3 regions of the Vallitalea longa genome follow, and region 1 is predicted to be linked to each of the others. Evidence: predicted binding sites of a transcription regulator. Region 1 holds the regulator's gene; each other region holds the start of a gene.
The links. Region 1 encodes HrcA, which represses chaperone genes, less so after heat shock. Its sites were predicted from a motif close to TGTTAGCACTCNNNNNNNNNGAGTGCTAACA; they were not measured.

Region 1 (7,751 bases):
CCAGAAACATCAGTGGCACTTGGATTCGGATTTAGATGTGGTTTCTTAGGACTCTTACATCTTGAAATAATTCAAGAGCGTTTAGAAAGAGAGTATAACCTTGATTTAGTTACGACTGCGCCAAGTGTTATATATAAAGTATACAGAACTAATGGTGAAGTGATGGAACTTGCTAATCCGACTGACTTACCAGATGTTTCTGAAATAAGAGCTATGGAAGAACCTATAGTAAAGGCAGAAATAATGGTTCCAACTGATTATATTGGAACCGTAATGGAATTGTGTCAAGAGAGACGTGGCGAATATTTTGGTATGGATTATATTGAAGAAACAAGAGCTATGCTGACTTATGAATTGCCTCTTAATGAAATAATATATGATTTCTTTGATGCTCTCAAATCTAGAACGAGAGGTTATGCATCATTTGATTACGAATTGGTGGGTTATAAAGAATCTGATTTAGTAAAACTTGATATATTAATCAACAAAGAAGTGGTAGATGCATTATCATTTATTGTTCATACAGATAAAGCATATGACAGAGGAAGAAAAATAGCTGAGAAATTAAAAACAGAAATACCAAGACATCTATTTGAGATACCGATTCAAGCTGCTGTAGGTAATAAAATTATTGCTAGAGAAACAATTAAAGCGATGAGAAAAGACGTTCTTGCAAAATGTTATGGTGGTGATATTTCAAGAAAAAGAAAACTTCTTGAAAAGCAGAAAAAAGGTAAGAAGAGAATGCGACAAGTGGGTAATGTAGAAGTACCACAACAAGCTTTTATGAGTGTTTTGAAATTAGATGAATAGGTGTTGTTATGAAAAAAAATATTAGTCTATATATTCATATTCCTTTTTGCAAAAGCAAGTGTAACTATTGTGATTTTTTATCATTTGATAATAAAGCAAGTGTCATGAAGGAATATGTACAAGCATTAATTAGTGAGATAAAAAGCTATAGCGAAGTGACAAAAGAATATATGGTTAAAAGCATATTTATAGGCGGTGGAACACCGTCTATTCTGTCTTGCGCTGATATTGAAAGTATATTTGAGGCATTAAAATTATACTATAATATTGATAATAATGCAGAGATTACAATTGAAGCTAATCCAGGTACTCTTAATGAAGATAAAATAGGAAGGGTTTTAGATTCGGGAGTTAACCGTATTAGCTTGGGTTTGCAATCATGTAATGATAATTTGCTGAAAAGATTAGGAAGAATTCATACATTTGATGAATTCTTATTAAATTATGATTTACTAAGAAAATATAAATTCAGTAATATAAATGTAGATATGATGTTTGCATTACCAAACCAGAAGATGACTGATTTAGAATATGATTTAAAATCTATAATTGACCTTAGACCTGAGCATATATCATATTATTCTTTGATAATCGAGGAAGGTACCAATTTCTCGAAAATGTATAAGGATAATAAGTTGAATCTACCAGACGAAGATGATGAACGCGCTATGTACTGGTTGATTGATAATCTATTGCAAAAAAGTGGGTACAAACATTATGAGATCTCTAATTTTGCTTTAGGGGGGAAAGAATGTTATCATAATAAGGTGTATTGGATAGAAAAAGAATATATAGGAATGGGATTAGGGGCTTCCTCATTCTTCGAAGGATTTCGGTATAAAAATATTTCTAATATGAATGAATATATTAAATCAAACGGAGAAAGAGAAAAAATAAAAGAAAGCATTCAAAAAATTGATAAGAAGACAGCTATTGAAGAATATATGTTTCTAGGATTAAGATTATTGGATGGTATTGATGAGTTGGATTTTTATAATAGATGGGGACATGAGATTGATTATTACTACAAAAGTGTTATAAAAGAACTCGTAAAAGACAATCTTATTACCAATAATGGATATAGGTTGAAATTAACTAGAAAAGGAATTGACGTTAGTAATTATGCATTAGCTATGTTTTTGTTTGATTGATACAAACTTAATCTATATTCCTTTGTTTGTTTGCATTATATTAAAAGCGGGAAATTTGAGTTAATGATAATTATAATTGAATAATTTAGAGTTGAAAGCCCTTAGATAAGCTTAAAATTATATGTTACAATTATATTACAATCAAAAAAAATAATTAAAATTTGATAAAATTACTTGACAAATCTATCTGCAAGTGATATTTTTATTTCAAGCATTAGCACTCATTGAAGTAGAGTGCTAACAGAAAAATAAATTAATTTGTTTATTCAAAGTATAATTTTTCTCTTGTATATTAACAATACTAAAAAGGTTAAGCCTATTTATAAGTGATTGTTGTTTTTGCTATGAAGCAAGTTGAAAGGTGGTGCAAATATGGAACTAAATGATAGAAAAGTAAAAATTCTTAGAGCGATAATTTTAAATTACCTTGATACAGCAGAACCCGTAGGTTCAAGAACAATATCCAAGAATTATAATCTAGGAATCAGTCCAGCGACTATTAGAAACGAGATGTCTGATCTAGAAGAATTAGGCCTTATTTTGCAACCTCATACATCTGCAGGAAGAATTCCATCTGATAAAGGGTATAGACTATATGTTGATAGACTTATGAATCTTCATCAAGATGAAGTCAACAATGGTTTGTATATAGAGCAGTTGTTTCAACGAGTAGATAGGATAGAATCTTTATTGAAGAGTATCGCTAGACTATTAGCTAATGAAACCAATTATGCTACTATTGTTTCATCACCTCAGATTAACAAGGCTAAGATAAAGAACATACAATTGATAGGTGTGCAAGATAAAAGAATATTAGCGGTTATAGTTACCGATGGAAATATTATAAAAAATTATATGATCAATATAAATGAACCAGTACATCAGACTATGCTGAATAGATTGACTTTTGTACTTAATGAGCAGTTATACGGACTTACACTAGAACAAATTAATTTACCATTAATTCAAGAACTTAAAAATTTTGCTGGTAATAACGCAGAAATTGTTAATAAAGTATTAGATGCAATTTTTGATACTATAAAGTCTGTAGATGACACAGAGATATATACATCTGGTGCAACAAACATATTAAGATTTCCAGAATTCAACGATATATCAAAAGCTACAAATCTAATACACAAGCTTGAAGAAAAACAAGCATTAAAAGATATGGTTTATACTGTATTAGAGGAAAATGGTGTAAACATAAAAGTGACTATTGGTAATGAAAATGCCATTGAAGAAATGAAAGACTGTAGTTTGATTACTACAGCTTATAAGCTTGGTGAAGAAAATATTGGATTTATTGGCATATTAGGACCTAAGCGGATGGATTACGAAAATACCATAGGCTCTCTTTCTTGTTTAATGACCAAAATGGAAGAAATTATTAATAACTTAAAATAGAAAGGCGGTTATATAGTGGCTAATGAAAAGGTTCCTGAGAACACTAAGTCAGAAGAAAAGATAAAAAAAAATAAAAAAGAAGAAGAACTAAAGCAAGAAGAATCAAGGCAAGAAGAAGTAGAAAATGAAAACAATTCAGAAGAAAATGCCGAAAAAGCTGATAATGAAAAATTAGAAGACTCTACTGGAGAAAATGATATGAAGAAAAAATTGAAGCAAAAGGAAAAGGAAGTAAATGAGTATGTAGACAAATTACAGAGAACAATGGCAGAATTTGATAATTTCAGAAAAAGAACAACTAGAGAAAAATCAATGATGTATGAGAATGGAGCAAAAGAAACATTAGAAAAATTACTACCGATTGTTGATAATTTTCAGCGTGCGCTTGAAAGTGTATCTGAAGAGCAAAAAGAAGTTCCTTTTGTTCAAGGAATAGAATTGATTTTTAAACAGCTAATGAGTACTCTTAATGATATTGGAGTAGAAGAAATAAAAGCGGAAGGTAAAGAATTCGATCCTAACTTTCACCATGCCGTAACTCATGCAGAGGACGATTCTTTAGGTGAAAATATAGTATCTGAAGTATTCCAAAAAGGATATATGTATAATGATTCAGTTCTACGACATAGTATGGTTAAGGTAGTTAATTAAATTAAAATATAGAATGTATGATTATATAATCGTGCATCTTATATATATATTATTAAAGAATAATAATCTCGTAATGAATTAAATTAAGTATATGTAATTTATATCTTGGCGAGTATATTGATATGAAGGAGGAAACAAAATGGGCAAAATAATTGGAATTGACTTAGGTACAACCAATTCATGTGTTGCAGTTATGGAAGGTGGAAAACCAGTTGTAATTGCTAATGCAGAAGGTGTAAGAACAACACCATCAGTTGTTGCTTTTACCAAAAATGGAGAAAGATTAGTAGGAGAACCTGCTAAAAGACAAGCGATCACTAACCCAGATAAAACAGTAGCTTCTATTAAAAGACATATGGGTACTGATTTTCGAGTAAATATTGATGATAAAAAATATTCACCTCAAGAAATTTCTGCTATGACATTACAAAAATTGAAAGCAGATGCAGAAAGCTATTTAGGTGAAAAAGTTTCAGAAGCTGTTATCACAGTTCCTGCATACTTTACAGATAGTCAAAGACAAGCGACTAAAGATTCAGGTAAAATTGCTGGTCTTGAGGTTAAGAGAATAATTAATGAACCTACAGCAGCAGCTTTAGCATATGGTCTTGATAATGAGAATGAACAAAAGATTATGGTTTATGATCTTGGTGGAGGTACATTTGATGTATCTATCATTGAAATCGGAGACGGTGTTATTGAAGTATTAGCAACAAGTGGTAATAATAAGCTTGGTGGAGATGACTTTGATGAGCGTGTAATGAATCACTTAATTAAAGAATTCAAAAAATCAGATGGTATAGATTTAACTAACGATAAAATGGCTGTTCAAAGATTGAAAGAAGCAGCAGAAAAAGCTAAAAAAGAATTATCATCAGCAACAACAACTAACATTAATTTACCATTCATCACTGCTACACAAGAAGGACCAAAACATTTAGATATCACTCTTACAAGAGCTAAGTTTGATGAATTAACAGCTGATCTTGTTCAACAAACAATGGGTCCTGTAAATAATGCTTTAAGAGATTCAGGACTTGCTGCAAGTGAACTTGATAAAGTATTATTAGTTGGTGGATCTACACGTATTCCAGCTGTACAAGATGCAGTAAATAAATTGACAGGAAAAGAACCATTCAAAGGAATCAATCCAGACGAATGTGTTGCAATAGGAGCATCTATCCAAGGTGGTAAATTATCAGGAGAAGCAGGAGCTGGAGATATCTTACTTCTTGATGTAACACCATTATCAATAGGTATAGAAACATTAGGTGGAGTAGCTACTAAATTGATTGAAAGAAATACTACAATACCTACTAAGAAAAGTCAAGTATTCTCAACTGCTGCTGATAACCAACCAGCCGTTGATATTCACGTAGTTCAAGGTGAAAGAGAATTCGCTAAAGACAACAAAACAATCGGAAGATTCCAATTAGATGGAATTCCACCAGCACGTAGAGGTGTTCCTCAAATAGAAGTTAGTTTTGATATTGATGCTAATGGTATCGTTAATGTTACAGCGAAGGATCTTGGAACTGGTAAATCACAACATATTACAATTACAGCTAGTACTAATCTATCAGATGATGAAATTAATAAAGCTGTAGACGAAGCTCAAAATTTTGAAGAAGAAGATAAGAAGAGAAAAGAAGCTATTGATGTAAGAAACGAAGCTGATTCACTTGTATTCCAAACTGAAAAGACTCTTAATGATTTAGGTGATAAGGTTGATGCTTCAGAAAAAGCAAAAGTAGAAGCTGAAGTTACTAAGTTAAAAGAAGTACTTGGTAAATCAACTATCGAAAACATGACAGATGCTAATGTGGAAGAGATTAAAGTTGCAAAAGAAGCATTAATGACTGTTTTCACAGAGTTATCAACTAAGTTATATCAACAAGCAGGAGCTGCAGGGGCAGCAGGACCTGGAGCACAAGGAGCTGCACCAGAACAAGAACAACAAAATAAAGATGATGATGTGGTTGACGCAGACTTCAAAGAAGTGTAAAATATAAAGTTGTAAAAAAGCCAAAGACATTGGTCTTTGGCTTTTATAAAGAATATATATATTAGTTGGGGAATCGTTAGAAGATTTTAATCTTGAATGTAATATTTTGACCAGAGTATACAGTGTTGTCCAACATTATATATTGTGGTGAATTTAAAACTATTAATTTATATATAATTCAAATATTAATCATAAAAGAGGTAGGTGTGTATAATGGCAGATAAGAGAGACTATTACGAGGTATTAGGTGTTGGGAGAAATGCTACTGACGCTGAAGTTAAAAAAGCGTATAGAAATTTAGCTAAAAAATATCATCCTGACATGAACCCAGGTGATAAATCTGCTGAGCAAAAATTTAAAGAGGCAACAGAAGCTTACGAAGTATTAAGTGATTCACAAAAACGATCACGCTATGACCAATTCGGTCATGCAGCATTCAGTAACGGAGCAGGTGGAGCTTCGGCTGGAGGTTTTGATTTCTCTGATGTGGGAGACATATTTGGAGATATTTTCGGTGATTTCTTTGGTGGTGGAGGAGGCAGAAGAAGAAGTGCTAATGCTCCTACTAAAGGTGCAAGTCTAAAAACTTCTGTTACACTAGAATTCAAAGAAGCCGTATTTGGTGTAGAGAAAGAAATAGATATGATAGTGTCTGAAACATGTGAAGAATGTTCAGGTACAGGTGCTAAAAAAGGAACTTCAGCAGAAACTTGTCCTCATTGTAAAGGAGCAGGTCAAGTCAGATACAATCAACAAACAATGTTTGGTAACATAACAAGTGTTAAAACATGTAATGCTTGTGGTGGAACTGGAAAAGTTATAAAAGAGAAATGTACATCTTGTAGAGGTACAGGATATGTCAGAAAGAAAAAGAAAATAGCTGTAGATATTCCAGCTGGTATAGACAATGGTCAAAGTATAAGATTAAGTGGTAAAGGTGAACCAGGTACCAATGGTGGACCTAGAGGAGATTTATTGGTTACTGTATATGTAAAACCTCATGAATTTTTCGAAAGACAGGGTGTTGATATATATTATACGCTTCCTATATCTTATGTACAGGCTGCACTTGGTGCAGAACTTAAAGTCCCTACACTTGATGGTGAAGTTAAATATGATATAAAAGAAGGAACTCAAACACATACCAGATTTAGATTAAAAGGTAAAGGAGTACCTCATATCAGAAATTCCAAGATAAGAGGAGACCAATATATAACTGTAGTAGTAGAAGTTCCAAAGAAATTAAATGAAAAGCAAAAAGAACTACTAAAAGAATTTTCTTCTACTTTTGGAGAAAATGTTAAGGATACTAAAGACGGAAAGAAAAAAAAGTGGTATGATAAAGTCATGGATGCCTTTGATTAATATAGGCTACATAATGATAAACTAAAGGATGTGTAAATGAATTGAAATGGACCATGTGCAAAGTCTATATCAATAATGAAGCTATTGAAGCAGTAAGCTATATGCTTACTCAACAAGGAATTCAAGGTGTAGAAGTGGTAGATAATACTCTTTCTAGTGAAGATAGAAAAGAAATTATTATCGATTATATTGAAGAAGGTGTCATTGATAATAATAATGATACCTATGTAAAATTTTACTTGTCAGATGAAGAAAACATAGAAGAAAAGTTAGAGATCATAAAAAACAAGTTAATTGATATAAATAAATATATAGATGTTGGTACAGGTAAGATAGAGTCATCTACCATAAATGATGAA
Region 2 (7,751 bases), on a different contig from region 1:
ATAAAAAAGGTACGCAAAAATCTCAAAATCAAAAAAGCTTGATATGCCCTATTTACAAGGGGTTTCAAGCTTTTATTTTCTTTCAACTGTCAAAGACAGGATTATATAACAATACTCTTTACTATACAACTAGAAAAACATAAATACCTTTAATTCCTAACATACAATTTTTTATAAAATATAACACATATATTGTGTAAAATCACAAAAGCATTATATAACAATACTCTTTACTATACAACTAGAAAAACATAAATACCTTTAATTCCTAACATACAATTTTTTATAAAATATAACACATATATTGTGTAAAATCACAAAAGCCACCAGCTAAAAACTGATGGCTTTTTAATAATATATATATCTTTAATTACATCATGCCCATTCCTGGAGCTCCACCGCCCATTGGCATTGCTGGTTCATCTTCTTTAATATCTGCTACAACTGATTCTGTTGTAAGTAATGTTGAAGCTACGGAAGTAGCATTTTGAAGAGCACTTCTAGTTACTTTGGTTGGATCTATAATACCAGTAGATACCATATCAACATACTCTTCAGTAAGAGCATTAAATCCAACATTAACTTCTGATTCTTTTACTTTGTTAACAACTACTGAACCTTCAAGTCCTGCATTTGTAACGATTTGACGAAGTGGAGATTCTAATGCTTTTAAGATGATGTTGATACCTGTTTTTTCATCACCTTCAGCATTATCTGCTAATTTAGCGACTTCTTTAGAAGCATGGATATAAGCTGTTCCACCACCTGCAACAATACCTTCTTCTACTGCTGCTCTTGTAGCTGCTAATGCATCTTCCATTCGAAGTTTCTTCTCTTGCATTTCTGTTTCTGTAGCTGCACCAACTTTAATTACTGCAACTCCACCAGCCATTTTAGCTAATCTTTCTTGTAATTTTTCTCTATCAAAGTCTGAAGTTGTTTCTTCTATTTGAGCTCTGATTTGACTAACTCTAGCATCAATATCTTCTTTTGCACCAGCACCATCAACAATGATAGTATTTTCTTTTTGTACTTTAACTGATTTTGCTTTTCCAAGCATTTCCATTGTAGTTTCTTTTAAGTCAAGACCTACTTCTTCAGAAATTACTGTTCCGCCTGTTAAGATTGCAATATCTTGAAGCATTGCTTTTCTTCTATCACCGAAACCAGGAGCTTTAACAGCTACAACACTGAATGTTCCTCTCAAACGATTAAGAACTAATGTCGCTAAAGCTTCACCTTCAACATCTTCAGCGATTATTAATAATTTTGAACCTGATTGAATGATTTGTTCAAGTATAGGTAATATTTCTTGGATATTACTGATTTTTTTATCTGTAATCAAGATATATGGGTTATCTAGTTCTGCAACCATCTTATCCATATCAGTAGCCATATATGGTGATAAGTAACCTCTATCGAATTGCATACCTTCTACTAATTCAAGTTCAGTATCCATAGTCTTTGATTCTTCAATAGTTATTACACCATCATTTGATACTTTTTCCATTGCGTCTGCAATAAGTGCTCCTACCTCTTCATCACCACCTGAGATAGCTGCAACTTTTGCGATTTGATCTTTACCAGTTAATGCACTGCTCATATCCTTAATAGCATCTACAGTTATTTTTGTAGCTTCTTTCATTCCTCTTCTAAGAATAATTGGATTAGCACCTGCTGCTATGTTTTTAATTCCTTCTTGAATCATTGATTGTGCAAGTACTGTAGCTGTTGTTGTACCGTCTCCTGCAACATCATTAGTTTTAGTTGCAACTTCTTTTACAAGTTGTGCACCCATATTTTCGAATGCATCTTCTAATTCGATTTCTTTTGCAATAGTAACACCATCATTAGTAATAAGTGGTGTACCGAATTTCTTATCTAATACGACATTTCTTCCTTTTGGTCCTAGTGTAACTTTAACTGTATTTGCTAATTGGTTAACTCCTGCTTCTAAAGCAGTTCTTGCTTCTGCACCAAATTTAATTTCTTTAGCCATTATGTAGCCCTCCTTGTTTTCTTATTACTTTTACTCTAATATTGATTATTGCTTAACCATTATTCTACAATTGCTAATATATCACTTTGTTTTACGATAATATATTCATTATCATCTAATTTCACTTCTGTACCAGCATATTTAGAATATATTACCTTATCTCCTGCTTTAACTTCCATTTTCACTTCTTTTCCATCAACCATTCCACCGGGTCCTACGGCTACTACTTCCGCTTGTTGTGGCTTTTCTTTCGCTCCAGTAGGTAATACAATACCTGACTTAGTTACTTGTTCAGCTTCTAATTGTTTAATTACTACTCTGTCTCCTAAAGGTACTAGTTTCATGTTTATTTACCTCCTTATAATTATCTCTTATTATTCTTTTTCTTGTTGTTAGCACTCTCTCTAATCGAGTGCTAATCTCAAGGTATATATTATTAAAATAGGCAATTAATTGCAAATGTTAATTTCAGCCGTTATACTCCATTATCTGCTCATATATCTTTTATGCTTTTATTTGCTCTTGATTTCTTCATTTTGCTCCATTTTTTATTAAAACACAAAATTTGAAATATTATTTTATTGATATATAAGCTTAATATCTTATATTTGAACTAATATATATTTTTACCATATATAACAGATTTATACAAACTAATTTTTATTTTTTTCCAATTTTGAAATCTCTTGCATAATAAAAAAGGTATTGCTGAGCGAAACCAGCTAATGTCCCATAGTGTTCAACTGCAAACTCATGAATAACTTTTATCTTAGTATCATTTTCAAAATAATAATGTTCCATTATTCTTTTAACCCATACATCAGTTGGAAATACCTCATATCTCTTAGCTCCAAAAAGCAATACACAATCAGCAACTTTAGGTCCTACCCCTTTAATTTTCATTAATTCGTTTTTTGCATCAGCAATATTCATATCAGCTAATCTACTAAGATTCACTTCATCATTTATGACTTTTCTACATGCATCAGCAATATATGGTGCTCTAAAGCCTACCTTCAAGTCTCTTAGATCTTGTTCCGTAGCTTGAGATAATTGTTCTATTGTTGGGAAAGAATAAAATTTAATTTCATCTTCCTCACCTATATAAGTTCCATATCGCTTTGATATATCTTCTATAAGTTTTTTAATGTGTGAGATACTTTTATTCTGTGATATAATAAATGAAATCAATGTTTCCCATGTATCTTGTTGTAAAATCCTAATACCATCTTTTTCTGTAACTGCTCTATGTAAATGTTCATCTTTATCACTAAGTATTTTTTTTATAGAAGTATAATCCCTCTCTAGGTCAAAATATTTAATCCATATTGAATTGAAATCTTCTTCATCAATATTATGGAAAACAATTTCATCTTTATCTTGAGTTATTCTCAATATCTTATCATAAGCAACTATTATATAATCTTTATCTGACTTTTTATAGAATCTAAAACATTGCCCACATTCCAGAATATGTTCAATATCAAAATCACACAATCTATTAATTATTATATTATTGCTATCAACCATATATTCCATTGCTTTACCTCCTCAAAATAATCTATCCTAAACTCTATCACTAAACGCATATTTATGCTATACTCAATATATTCCAAATAACTATCGAATTACAATATATTATAAAACGAGTAGGTGAAAAAATGAAAGAAAAAATATATACGATTCCCGTTATAGATTCATTTAAAGAAAGTGGTGAATGCCCTTTTTGTAATATGTACAATACTCTTGAAGAGAATACCATACAATTTGTTCTAGGTCCATCTTATATGGAAACTGATGTAAGAGAACAAACCAACAAACTAGGTTTCTGTAACCATCATCTTCAAAAAATGTATTCTAACAAAAATAGATTAGGTCTTGCATTAATGCTTAACAGTCATCTTGATAAACTTCAAAAAGATATTGACAAACAAATTACTACAGATAATCCAAAATCCATAAAAAAATTATTCTCCAAAAAAGATACTAGCGATCGAGAACTTTATACTTATATAACAGAAAAAAATAATGATTGTTATATTTGTGATAAGATAAAATCAACTTTTGATAAGTATACTGATACCTTTTTTTATCTATGGAAAAAAGATGATTCTTTTATTGATCTAGTAAAGTCTAGTAATGGTTTCTGTCTTAATCATTTTGCTCTGTTATACAATGAAGCACCCAAATATCTTAACGACACGCAACTTAAAACATTTCTTGATCTAATTGTTTCACTCGAAAGAGAAAGCCTCAATCGCATAAAGGAAGAGTTGGACTGGTTCATCAAGAAAAATGACTATAGATTTGCAGAAGAACCTTGGAAAAATTCAAAAGACTCGTTAATCAGAACTATCCTGAAAATAAATAGCTTACGTATTGATTAAATAACAAATGACATCTAACATCTGTTGCAGAATAAAATAAAATCAATCCATTTTATTTTATATTCTGCAATATATATTATGAAATCCTAAAACCCGTAAATACAATACTAATTTTCATTGTTTTTTGCTACCAAAATTCTTTTTTGCTCCTTAACTAGATTTTTGACATTTCTAGCTTTATCTTTTAGTCTTTCATTAGCTGTTCTTGATACAATTACTTCTGACACCCATCTGGTAGACTCATCTAACTTACCTAGTTTTCTAGCTAAATCACCTAATAGATATATTACTGTCATTTCTTGCATTCCACATACTGGGAAATCTTCATTCTGATATGTATTAACAAACCCTTCATACGCTTTTTCAATAAATATCATTTCATTTTCTTTGACTTCATCTAATAATGTGTTAGAAGATGATTTTTTCTGCAAATCTTCTGAATAACATCTATATAACCAAGCTATCTTAAGACATATATAGGCTTTTTCACTAGCCTTAACTTTCTTGACAACAGCATTAAGTAAAGCTAATTTATATCTTTCTATAGCAATTTCATATGTATATTCATCAGGATATTTTCTTCCTCTGTATGAATTTGATATCTGTGATTTAATCCAATCTGCTTGAGTTGCAGTAATTTTCTTAAAGAACTTATTTAGAGCTGCATACCCACAACAATTACATAATACAACATCATAGGCATATGGTGTTATCACATCATATTTAGGTCTCAAATCAGTATCAATAGATATTAATTTCGCCTTTCCTGCTCTAACAGTTCTTGTAATGAATCTTTCACCACAAATAGGGCATAGAACCTTCCTATCATAAAGTAAATCTTTCGCTGAAATTTTCTTAGTTTTATTTGTTATCATTTTCACTCTCTTCTTTTTTTCATCTGCAAATATATCTGTACCTTTAATATTATTAAATCCTAATTTCTCTAGTCCAGAAAATATATCACTCATAAAATGCACCTTTTCTACTGTGGTATATATGAATCTCATTGAGTATCCTTTATGTTTATTATTTAACCCCTATACATACTCCTTCTAGGCATAAGAAAAAAACACATTATAAGATATAGTATTACAAAAAATACCTAATTTTTCCTATTATCTATATATGATATCATAATATGTGAAAATTTCATAGACTTATATTCAATAATTTGATATCATTTTGCAATATTCTCATCAATAGTTCATTAAATATACATATCATATCAATACATACTTAAGGTAAGAAATTATAATACAACCATATAATTAATTTGTATTATAGCATATCTATTCCATTAAGAATATACGATTTTACATTTATATTGCTATTCAAAAACAAACATACTAAGTAAAATTACTATATACGAGATGTCAAAATCTATTAAATATTTTATTTTAAGATACTAAAAAGCTGTTGACAAAACATTAATGCCTTATCAACAGCTTAATCCATTTATTATGTAATCAAAGAGTTGTAATAAATCATAATTTATTATATAACTCTTATATTACAATGATTTAATCATATTTTTATAAAATTATTTATTCTTGAGTTTCAGCTTCATCGTTGTTTTCTGTAGTAGTATCATCTGTAGCAGCTGCATCATCATCAGTAGAATCATCAGTTGCATCTTTACTATCATCTGTTGCATTATCTTGATTATCTGTAGAAGCATCTGCATCAGTTGAATCATCTTTGCTATCTTTATCATCTGTTGCATCTTTATCTGTATCAGTATTATCTGCATCAGTTGCATCTTTATCTGTATCAGCATTATCTACAGTAGCTTTATTGTCAGCATCAGAATCACCTTTATTACCTGATTCAGTACTTTCTACTTTAGCTTTATTATCAGTGTCAGCTTCATCTTTCTTACCACATCCTACAAAAGCTACAGACATTGCCATTATTATTGTTAATATTGCTATCATTTTCTTCATTTTAATTGCCTCCATATTCCTTAATTTGTTTAATAGTCACTATTTGAGTTATTGTTTTTTGTGCAATCATTCCTCCTTTAATATTTGATAGACGTTATTATATACAAAAATCTTATAAAAGTAAAGTTAAAAATTGATTAGAATATTCTACTTAAATTTTAATTTTCACTGTGACCCTGCTATCTATCAATGATTCTAAGACTATTATCTTTCGAAAAATTCAATATATCATATAAAAATAACGTTTCTGTAATATTATTTTGATTTATATATTCATATACATCCAATTTATAAAATCTCAAATCCAAAACATGAATTTCCTCATAATGATTAACTAAAAAAGGTATTAAACAATGAGCATATGAATTCTTGAATATAACCAACTTCTTTCCATTTGATACATCTGATTTTATTGTAACTATAGGATGATTCCCATCTAAAAAATAGGAATATTTATCTTTAGTTTCTAGATGATTCTTTTCATATAGAGAATTCGCCAATATATTTGAATTAATATAGTTAACAGAAACATTCCTTTTCATTTTTGGTTCAAATACTTCAATATAGTCAGGTTCTATACGATAATTATTTGCTTTGGAATATAAAGTCCCATAGAAATCATTTGAAACCACATTAATATCGAATTCATCTATTCCCAATGGTTTTATATCCATAGCGTCAGCTAACTTGACATAAGCATAATAAGCACCTCTCATTGTCCAATGATGATCTGTCCTAAAAAATATATATTCATTACTGCTATTTTTCAAATTATCATAAACATCAATGAAACTAATATTTTGTAGATTCTTCTTCATTCTATCTATTGTTATCAATTCATCATATGGACTTGCAAAGAGTGGAAGCTTATCTTCATTAATTTTAACAGATGTTGGTGGTAACAAAACATAAGTTTTCATGTTTTCTAATCTGCTTTGATAATTATTTATAGCTTTAATATTATTAATAATAATATTATCTTTTGGCATATTGTAATTTTCTAATAAATATTCATTTTCACCAAAAAAGATATCATTATTATCTTGTTTTAACCTGAGCCTTTCTATATCCGATTTCAGGCCAACAAAATAATCTCTAAAAATAAATTGATCAGTTATATAATCTTCAAATTTTTGAGTAAATCTTCCATTCTTAATTGATTTCCATGTTAATTCAGGTTTTTTAGCCAATATTCTGTTTTCTGACTCTGAAAAATGTTTATCCTCCGTTATAATATTCAATAGATTAATTGTTAGTATAAATACTATAAACATCACTATAACAATAATACTTGCTCTTCTATTCATTTGTTCTTGTCTCCTTTAATCTATTAAAATCTAAAATACAAGAATGGATTATAGGTTGAATCAACCAAATAAGCAGTTGATATGAAGAGTATCAAAAATAGTGCTATAGGCATAA
Region 3 (7,751 bases), on a different contig from region 1:
ACGTCTGCTAGAGAATTTTCAAAAAAATCTTTTGTCTGCTTTACTGCTATTTCTGTTTCCATTATACTCATGTTTGAGTCATATCCGTCAATAATCATTAATCGTTTCATGTTGCCTCCTTATTCAAGCTTTAACGCTTTGCCTTTTTATTACATTAAACCATGATAATTGATAAATGTAAATACAATACTATAAATATACTGTTAGATACATAAAAAGTCAACCCAATAGAATTTCTGTAAAATATTAAATATTTTTACATAATTATGAAATTACTATTAAGAAACATACTGCGCTATTGAAATCGACATATATCTGCTATATAATCATATTTAGCATAAGTTATTACAAAAAATAATGTATATCATAACTTATGATTTAATCATATCGAGGAGGAGATATAAATGATTAAGAAAGTATTATTAAGTATGCTACTACTCTCACTGATTCTTGTGGGATGTAAAAGTAAGCCATCACTAGATGAAATGGTTAATAATGATAACCAACAAAACAAAGAAGAATCCACTGACGAAACAAATGATAATGACACTAAAGCAAAAGGCAATACTGATGTTGACAACAGTACTCAACCTGATTCTGATATCACATCCGCGGACCAAGTCAAGCAACTTGAGGACGTTGTAGCTGAAAAAGATAAGATTATTGAAGATCTTACAAATCAAATTAAAGATTTAAAAGATAAACAAGATGATAGTAAAAGCGCATCTAGTTCTTCTAATTCATCTAGTTCTAAATCCAGTGCATCTAGTTCTAAAACTACTGACACTTCAAAAACTTCTACATCTACCGCTACATCTAAAAAATATTATAGGGTAGTAGTTGGAACTTTTGATGATAAAGCTAATGCGACTGAACAAAAAGAACAACTTATCGCTAAGAATATTGATTCATACATAGCTGCCGGAGGCGGTAAATATCGAGTTGTAGCAGGTACTTTTGGTGAAAAGGAAAATGCTGATACCAGAAAAGAACTTGTAGATAAAGCTGGTTTTAGTTGTTTTATCATTCATGAATAATTGAGGATAAAAAAGCTGTCTTTTGTACATTGAATATTTGTACAAAAGGCAACTAATATCTTAAAATATCATATATCATTTAATAAAACTCTTTTCTAAATCCAATAGTTTTTCCTTAGTATCAATTCCTCCTGCATACCCTACAAGTTTTCCGTTTTTTCCTATCACTCTATGACATGGTATCACTATAGCGATTGGATTCTTAGAATTTGCCATACCAACTGCTCTACACGCTTTTGGATTATCTATTGCCATGGCAATATCTTTGTATGAACATATTGTTCCGAAGGGTATTTCAATTAATGCGTTCCACACTTTCTTCTGAAATTCTGTACCATTTGGATTTAATTTCAAATCAAAATCCATTCTCTGTCCTTTAAAATATTCATCTAATTGACGAAAAGTTTCTTTAAAGAAGTCTTCATTTCTGATCCATTTTTCAGATATATCAAATTTCTTGCCTGTTTTCGTTTCCAGATGTATGTAAATCAACCCCTCTTCATTTCCTACGACTATTATTGGAAATAAAGGTGAATCATATATTCCATAATACACTATATCACTCCTATTTTTTCTTTTTATATTTGTAATTGGCTTGACCTGTACAATCATCATTATCCCAAGATTGAGATTGAAACGCTAGAAATAATCCTACCCATTTATCAGAATTTTTATAATGAATAAATAGGCATCCATCCTGCCAAACACCACTATCTTTTTTCCATTTTCTAATATTTCCTTGATTCATATGAATATCATGCATACCCATTGAAGGAGTAAAATCGAAAATTCTATCTGGCTTACAATAATTACCTGTTTTCCATTTTGTACCATATATATAAATATCAGCATTTTCTGTTATTGCTCTATTTATGTAATGATTAAGTTTTTCATTTAGATCGTTATTAGGACCTGTTTTGTCGTGAGGAATTTTTTTCATCTTATCTCTATTAAAGTTCATATCTCCTCTAACATAATCAATAGCACAATCATTACTAAAATAAAATCCATATGGTAATTTAATAATTTTTGGAATAATGTCATGTTGAAAATTTTCATCAGTATAAAATAGTAATTCTGATAAAACATCATTAGATTTTATATTTATGGATATTCTATAATTCTCTTCATATGCTTTAACATGTATATGATAATGAGGTCTGTTGTTATCTCTTTCTTCTTTTGTTTCTATCGCTTTACATTTCAATAGTCCGTAAGCTTGTAGACTCATGAGGTACCCCTTTCTTTGATTTTTATTGAATTATTAAAAAACTGTACTTATTCATTATAACAAATAAATAATTTTTTACCACGAAAATTATCATAATATAAAAACCATGAATATAGATTAAAATAATCTACTATACCATGGTTTCTACTGTCTGTTAATGATTTACCATATCACTCTACAATCTATACTATAAATAAATTACTATAGTTACAGATATTTTAATTAATCCATAATTGAAGATTTTCATATGACACTATCCTACAATTATATTTCTATCCCTATTTCTTTCATTAAGTATACTGCATTAAAAGTGTTAGACACTCCCTTATATAATTTATAATCGAAATTGATTTTATCATTTTTATAGAATTCTTGGAAATGATAATTCTTCACTTTGGAATCTTGTTCTTTTTCTAAATCTGCTAATTCAAGATCATGGGTAGATACAAGACCTAATGTACTGCCTTTACATAATTTCTTGATAAGGGTTTTCGCTCCTATATGTCTATCTCTTGAATTAGTTCCTTTGAATATCTCGTCTAATAGATAAAAAACTTTTTCACCTTTATCAGTGGCCTCTATAATCTTTTTGATTCTTAGCAATTCTGCATAGAAAGAAGATATTTTATTATCAATATCATCTTTTACTCTCATTGAAGTATATATATTCATTATGGGGCATATGAATTCTTCTGCACATACTGGTGCTCCTGCATATGCCAACACTAAATTTATTCCTATAGTCCTAAGGAATGTACTTTTCCCCGACATATTAGAACCTGTAATAAGTAAAGATGCATATCTTCCTCCGAAACTGACACTGTTACATACTCTCTGATTAGCATTAATAAGTGGATGTCCCAATGCAGTAGCATATATCTTATAATCATCAACCACCTCTGGCATAACCCATTCTGGTTGTTCGTAAACGATAGTTGAAAGACTTGCCAAAGCTTCTAATTCTCCTAGTGCATCAAGCCATTTAACCATGTTTTTACCATATTTGTTTTTCCAACTTTCCAATGAAATAGTACATTGATAATCCCATAAAGTCAGTATATCGAATATCAAATAGAATTGTATATGTCTAACATTTATCATATCCATTATGCTATCTAATTTTTTGATTTGTTTAGAAGTCACTTCATTTCCAGTCTGCATCTGCTGTTGTAATTTGACCAATAGAGCAGAATCAAATTCTTGATTTTCAATAACTTCTATCATTTTTTCATATATCTGTACTTGTTTTCTATAATCATCAATCGATGATAGTCTATTGTTTCTCTTACCGAAATCTTTAAAAACCACAATAACTTGAATGCTGACAAATACTGCTGCATAAACCCATGAAAAAGAAGGTATTATAAAAGGCATTATTATACTACCTATAGATACAACAGGAAGAATCTTAACAAATAAATTCAATAAATTATTTAGATAGATTGATATTACATCTTTACTCCATCTTATCAGATTTCCTTCATCTTTACTCTTATTGCTATCTCTCATTCCAGCAGCTTGAAATTCATGGACCCAATTCATTTTGGTAGCCAACTCTTTTATGGCTTCTTGTCTTTCTTTTATTTGGTCAATATTTTTGTTAGGTCTTATATAAGCATCTCTTAATTTTTTCTTTCCTATTGGAGTGTTGGTATGATTTGTCCACTGGAATAGTGAACTTTTTCCAAATATATCTAAGTCCCAAGAATAATTATGAGTCTCATCAATAAATTCTTCTCCTGCTTCAATAAATTTTTTCCATTCACCTTTTAATCTTTTCAACCCATTTTCGTTTATTTTGATTAGAGCCTTCAATCTTGGTCTTTTTTCAATATATTTTTGATGTATCATTACTAAACTTATGAATAGAACTAATGTGATAATTAAACTATTTAAACTAAGTAGATAAGATTTTTTGGTATATGTCCATATTGTAATACCTAGACCTACTAATATAATAATAAGTCTTATGTTCCCGTAAAGATTTATCTTATGATTTAGCTTATCCAGTTCTTTTTTATACTTTTCTTTTCTCTTTACATAATCTCTTTTTGGATTCATATTTTCACACTCCATCATATTTATTTTCTTTTGTATTGATTTTATTTTCTATATTTTTTAATACAACAATAACACATATAAGATAATTTTTAAAGTGTGAAATATTCAAATCAAAAAATAGAGCCCATGAGGCTCTATTTTTTAATTAACTTCTATATTAAATGTATTTTGGGATTTTTCCTTTTTAGGAACTACAACCCTAAGTACACCATCTTTTAGATTAGCTGTAATCTTCTCTGGTACAATATCTTTCAAAAAGATACCTCTTTGCATAGAAGTTCTTTTTCTCTCTCTGTGAATATAGTGTTCTTGCTCTTCGTTAACATTTTCTTCATTACTTACGCTGATTGTTAATCTACCTTCATTATAATCTAGTTTGATATCTTCTTTATTGATTCCAGGCATTTCTGCTTCTACTGTATACTCTTTATCTGCATCTTTTACATCTACTTTGAAAGTATCATTGTACAGATTTCTTGGAAAAAAACTATTATCAAAGAAGTCATCAATCATGTCGTAAAAATCATTGTTAAGCGAGTTACTTTTTCTAATTGGATTAGTATTAAATGGTGTTAAGCCAAACATATTAATTCCTCCTCTATTTGATTTTTATTGTTAGCACTCGATTCAAGTGAGTGCTAACAATTTCTATATATAATATACCTCTATTATAAATTTTTGTCAAGTATATTATTAAATTTTTTTACAATATTTTATTTATAACTCAATTATGCAAAAAACATCAGATTAGTGCTTATTAAGATAAATTAATTAGAGATATATTATTACTACACCCCATAAAAGATTTCAAGAAAAATAGAAAGTAGAACTTTCTTACTTAATAAAAAAATCCATCAGTCATTTCAATTGAATTGATATGACTGATGAACCATAAATCTAAGCCTCTGCTAGTTCTTTATTATGAACAACAACTTTATCCATCCATTTTCCTTTTTTATAGAAATAATACATGAAGAAGAAACTAACGATGAATGATAATCCGACTCCTAACCATACACCTTTAATCCCTAATGGTGTATATGATAATGCATAAGCCAATGGAATTCTGAATACCCACAGGCAAATAAGACTAAGCCACATGGAAACAGATGCTGCTCCTGCTCCTTGAAATACATTGGACATGACAATTCTACATCCTACAAATGCATATAATAAGGTTATTCCATATATGTAATAACGTCCAATTGCAATAACTTCCTGATCATTTGAGAATATCTCAAAGAATACCGATGGGAATATTGCAAAAATAGCACCCATTATTACAAGAATAATAAATGATGATTTCATTGCATATTGTCCACTTTTATAAGCTCTATCTCTTTGACCTGCACCAAGATTCTGTCCAACCATTGAACTCGCTGCTTGAGCTAATCCCATTGTAGGCATTGCCAATAGAGATTCCAATCTATTTCCTATTCCATGAGCTGCCATAGCTATACTGCCAAATGCATTAACTCTTCCCATTATCACTGTTCCACCTAAACTTATTACCGCTTGAGATATACTAGATGGTACACCAATCTTAAATAACTGTTTTGTAAGATTAAGGTCAACTTTAAAGTTATGAAGATCAAGTTTTAAGAAAGTTTTACCTCTAAGTACTACATAAAAAATATATCCTGCCGCAAATATCCTTGAAATTACAGTTGCATATGCTGCACCTGATATTCCAAGTTCAGGGAAAAAGCCCCAGCCGAAAATCAAAAATGGATCTAATACCATATTAATTAATCCGGAAACTATACCTGCAATCATGGGTGTTTTGGTATCTCCTATTCCACGCAATATACCGCTCATAATAAAAAATATGAACATGAATAACATACCTACCATAATTATTATAAAGTAATCTTTTGCTATAGGTATAATATTTTCTGGAGTGTTCATAAGATTAAAAAGCTGTTTATAGAAAATTATTCCTCCAGCCACAAATATCAAAGCTATGGCACCAATTACTATTAGTGAAGTGTAAGTTACTTCATCTACTTTTTTATATTCTCTAGCACCATAATATTGAGCTGCTAATGTTGCAGATCCTATACCCAAACCGGCTGCTAAAGATACTAAAACAAATACAACTGAAAAAGTTACCGTTACAGCTGCAATAGCATCAGTACTATTTTCAAGCTGACCAACAAAATATGTATCTGTCATATTATATATAACTTGAATTAAATTACCTATCATTATAGGCCATGCCATTATCCATAGGTTCTTCTTTATATCACCTTTAGTAGTGTCAATATTATTGTTTCTCATAAGTAAATCCTTTCTCACTTAAGAATCATATTTATTTCAGTTTCTGTCTATTTGATTAATATTAATATAAAAGATATACTAAGTCAAGGACTTAAATATATCTCTTTTTAAATTTAATATTTGTATTATAATACTTGATATTCTATCAATTATTATTTAGATATTTATGCCTTATTATAATGATGTTTTTCTGATAAAAACAATATGCATAACAATATAAATGCTATTATACCAACAAAAGCAGTTAATATCCATCCTTGTGAGCTACTATGTGAGACTAAATACATTCCCATGAAATATGGAGCAGCAGAACGTCCAGCAGCCTGAATCATCCCTATTATTGAATTAAATCTACCTCTATGATTAACTGGTGAATGGTTAGAAATATAAACTCCGGTGTTAGTTGTTGCAATAATCTCACCTGTTGTCCATATGAATACTGCTACAAAAAATACCCATAATTCATTCACTATACCCATCATTCCAAAACCTATAATGTATGTTAATGATGCAATCGCTACATTAACTACAGGCTTTATTTTTCTTGTGATATGCATTATGACTGGTGTCAATACAACAACGATGATTGTATTAATTGCCATTACATTACCAAAATATTTCTCTCCATTTTCTGGGAATAACTCTATTAAATGAAAAGGCATAATAAAACCATGTTGATTATACACAAATCCTATTACCGAACTAATAAGTACAAACCCTAGTAAGTAAGGTCTCTTTAGTAATGCATTAATAATAGATCCTTTTTCTTCTTTTTCACCAACTCTATCTGAATCATTAATTTTCTTTATTTCATTCTTTGTAGGTCTAGTGTCTTTAATATAAAATACTACCAATAATAAACTAAGTAATGAAGTTAATCCATCACCCCAAAATATCCATTGTGTGTAATTTTTAAATAAATAAGCTGCAATGGTAAAACCAAAAGCAAGACCAATGTTCATACCCAAATACAATAATGAAAAACTTTGTTTCCTATTTTCAGGAGTTGTCAAATCAGCAGTCATAGCACCACTTGCAGGACCTGAAAAACTGGATATGAAACTAGATGCTATAAGTAAATATGGAATTACTATTGAATTACCAAGAAAACCACAAACAATAAAAACTAGTGCTGACAAAGT

Region 2: a site for HrcA is predicted at 2,390-2,420, ahead of groES (co-chaperone GroES). Genes of this name have one in related genera too.
Region 3: a site for HrcA is predicted at 4,943-4,973, ahead of QMG30_RS11245 (Hsp20/alpha crystallin family protein). Genes of this name have one in related genera too.

The regions. Positions count from the first base shown of each region.
Region 1 covers NZ_BRLB01000014.1:73,907-81,657, forward strand. Annotated here, with positions in the region: gene lepA (translation elongation factor 4) at 1-813, shown strand, start outside; gene hemW (radical SAM family heme chaperone HemW) at 822-1,964, shown strand; gene hrcA (heat-inducible transcriptional repressor HrcA) at 2,337-3,371, shown strand; gene grpE (nucleotide exchange factor GrpE) at 3,387-4,022, shown strand; gene dnaK (molecular chaperone DnaK) at 4,162-6,027, shown strand; gene dnaJ (molecular chaperone DnaJ) at 6,241-7,392, shown strand; gene prmA (50S ribosomal protein L11 methyltransferase) at 7,434-7,751, shown strand, end outside.
Region 2 covers NZ_BRLB01000027.1:26-7,776, forward strand. Annotated here, with positions in the region: gene groL (chaperonin GroEL) at 371-1,999, opposite strand; gene groES (co-chaperone GroES) at 2,059-2,343, opposite strand; gene QMG30_RS23370 (DNA-3-methyladenine glycosylase family protein) at 2,660-3,538, opposite strand; gene QMG30_RS23375 (DUF6062 family protein) at 3,661-4,386, shown strand; gene QMG30_RS23380 (DUF2225 domain-containing protein) at 4,494-5,354, opposite strand; gene QMG30_RS23385 (hypothetical protein) at 5,931-6,329, opposite strand; gene QMG30_RS23390 (DHHW family protein) at 6,509-7,636, opposite strand; gene QMG30_RS23395 (MBOAT family O-acyltransferase) at 7,660-7,751, opposite strand, start outside.
Region 3 covers NZ_BRLB01000005.1:171,264-179,014, reverse strand. Annotated here, with positions in the region: gene asnA (aspartate--ammonia ligase) at 1-110, opposite strand, end outside; gene QMG30_RS11265 (SPOR domain-containing protein) at 405-1,037, shown strand; gene QMG30_RS11260 (methylated-DNA--[protein]-cysteine S-methyltransferase) at 1,113-1,592, opposite strand; gene QMG30_RS11255 (YukJ family protein) at 1,603-2,268, opposite strand; gene QMG30_RS11250 (MutS-related protein) at 2,533-4,329, opposite strand; gene QMG30_RS11245 (Hsp20/alpha crystallin family protein) at 4,471-4,914, opposite strand; gene QMG30_RS11240 (MATE family efflux transporter) at 5,227-6,609, opposite strand; gene QMG30_RS11235 (MFS transporter) at 6,774-7,751, opposite strand, start outside.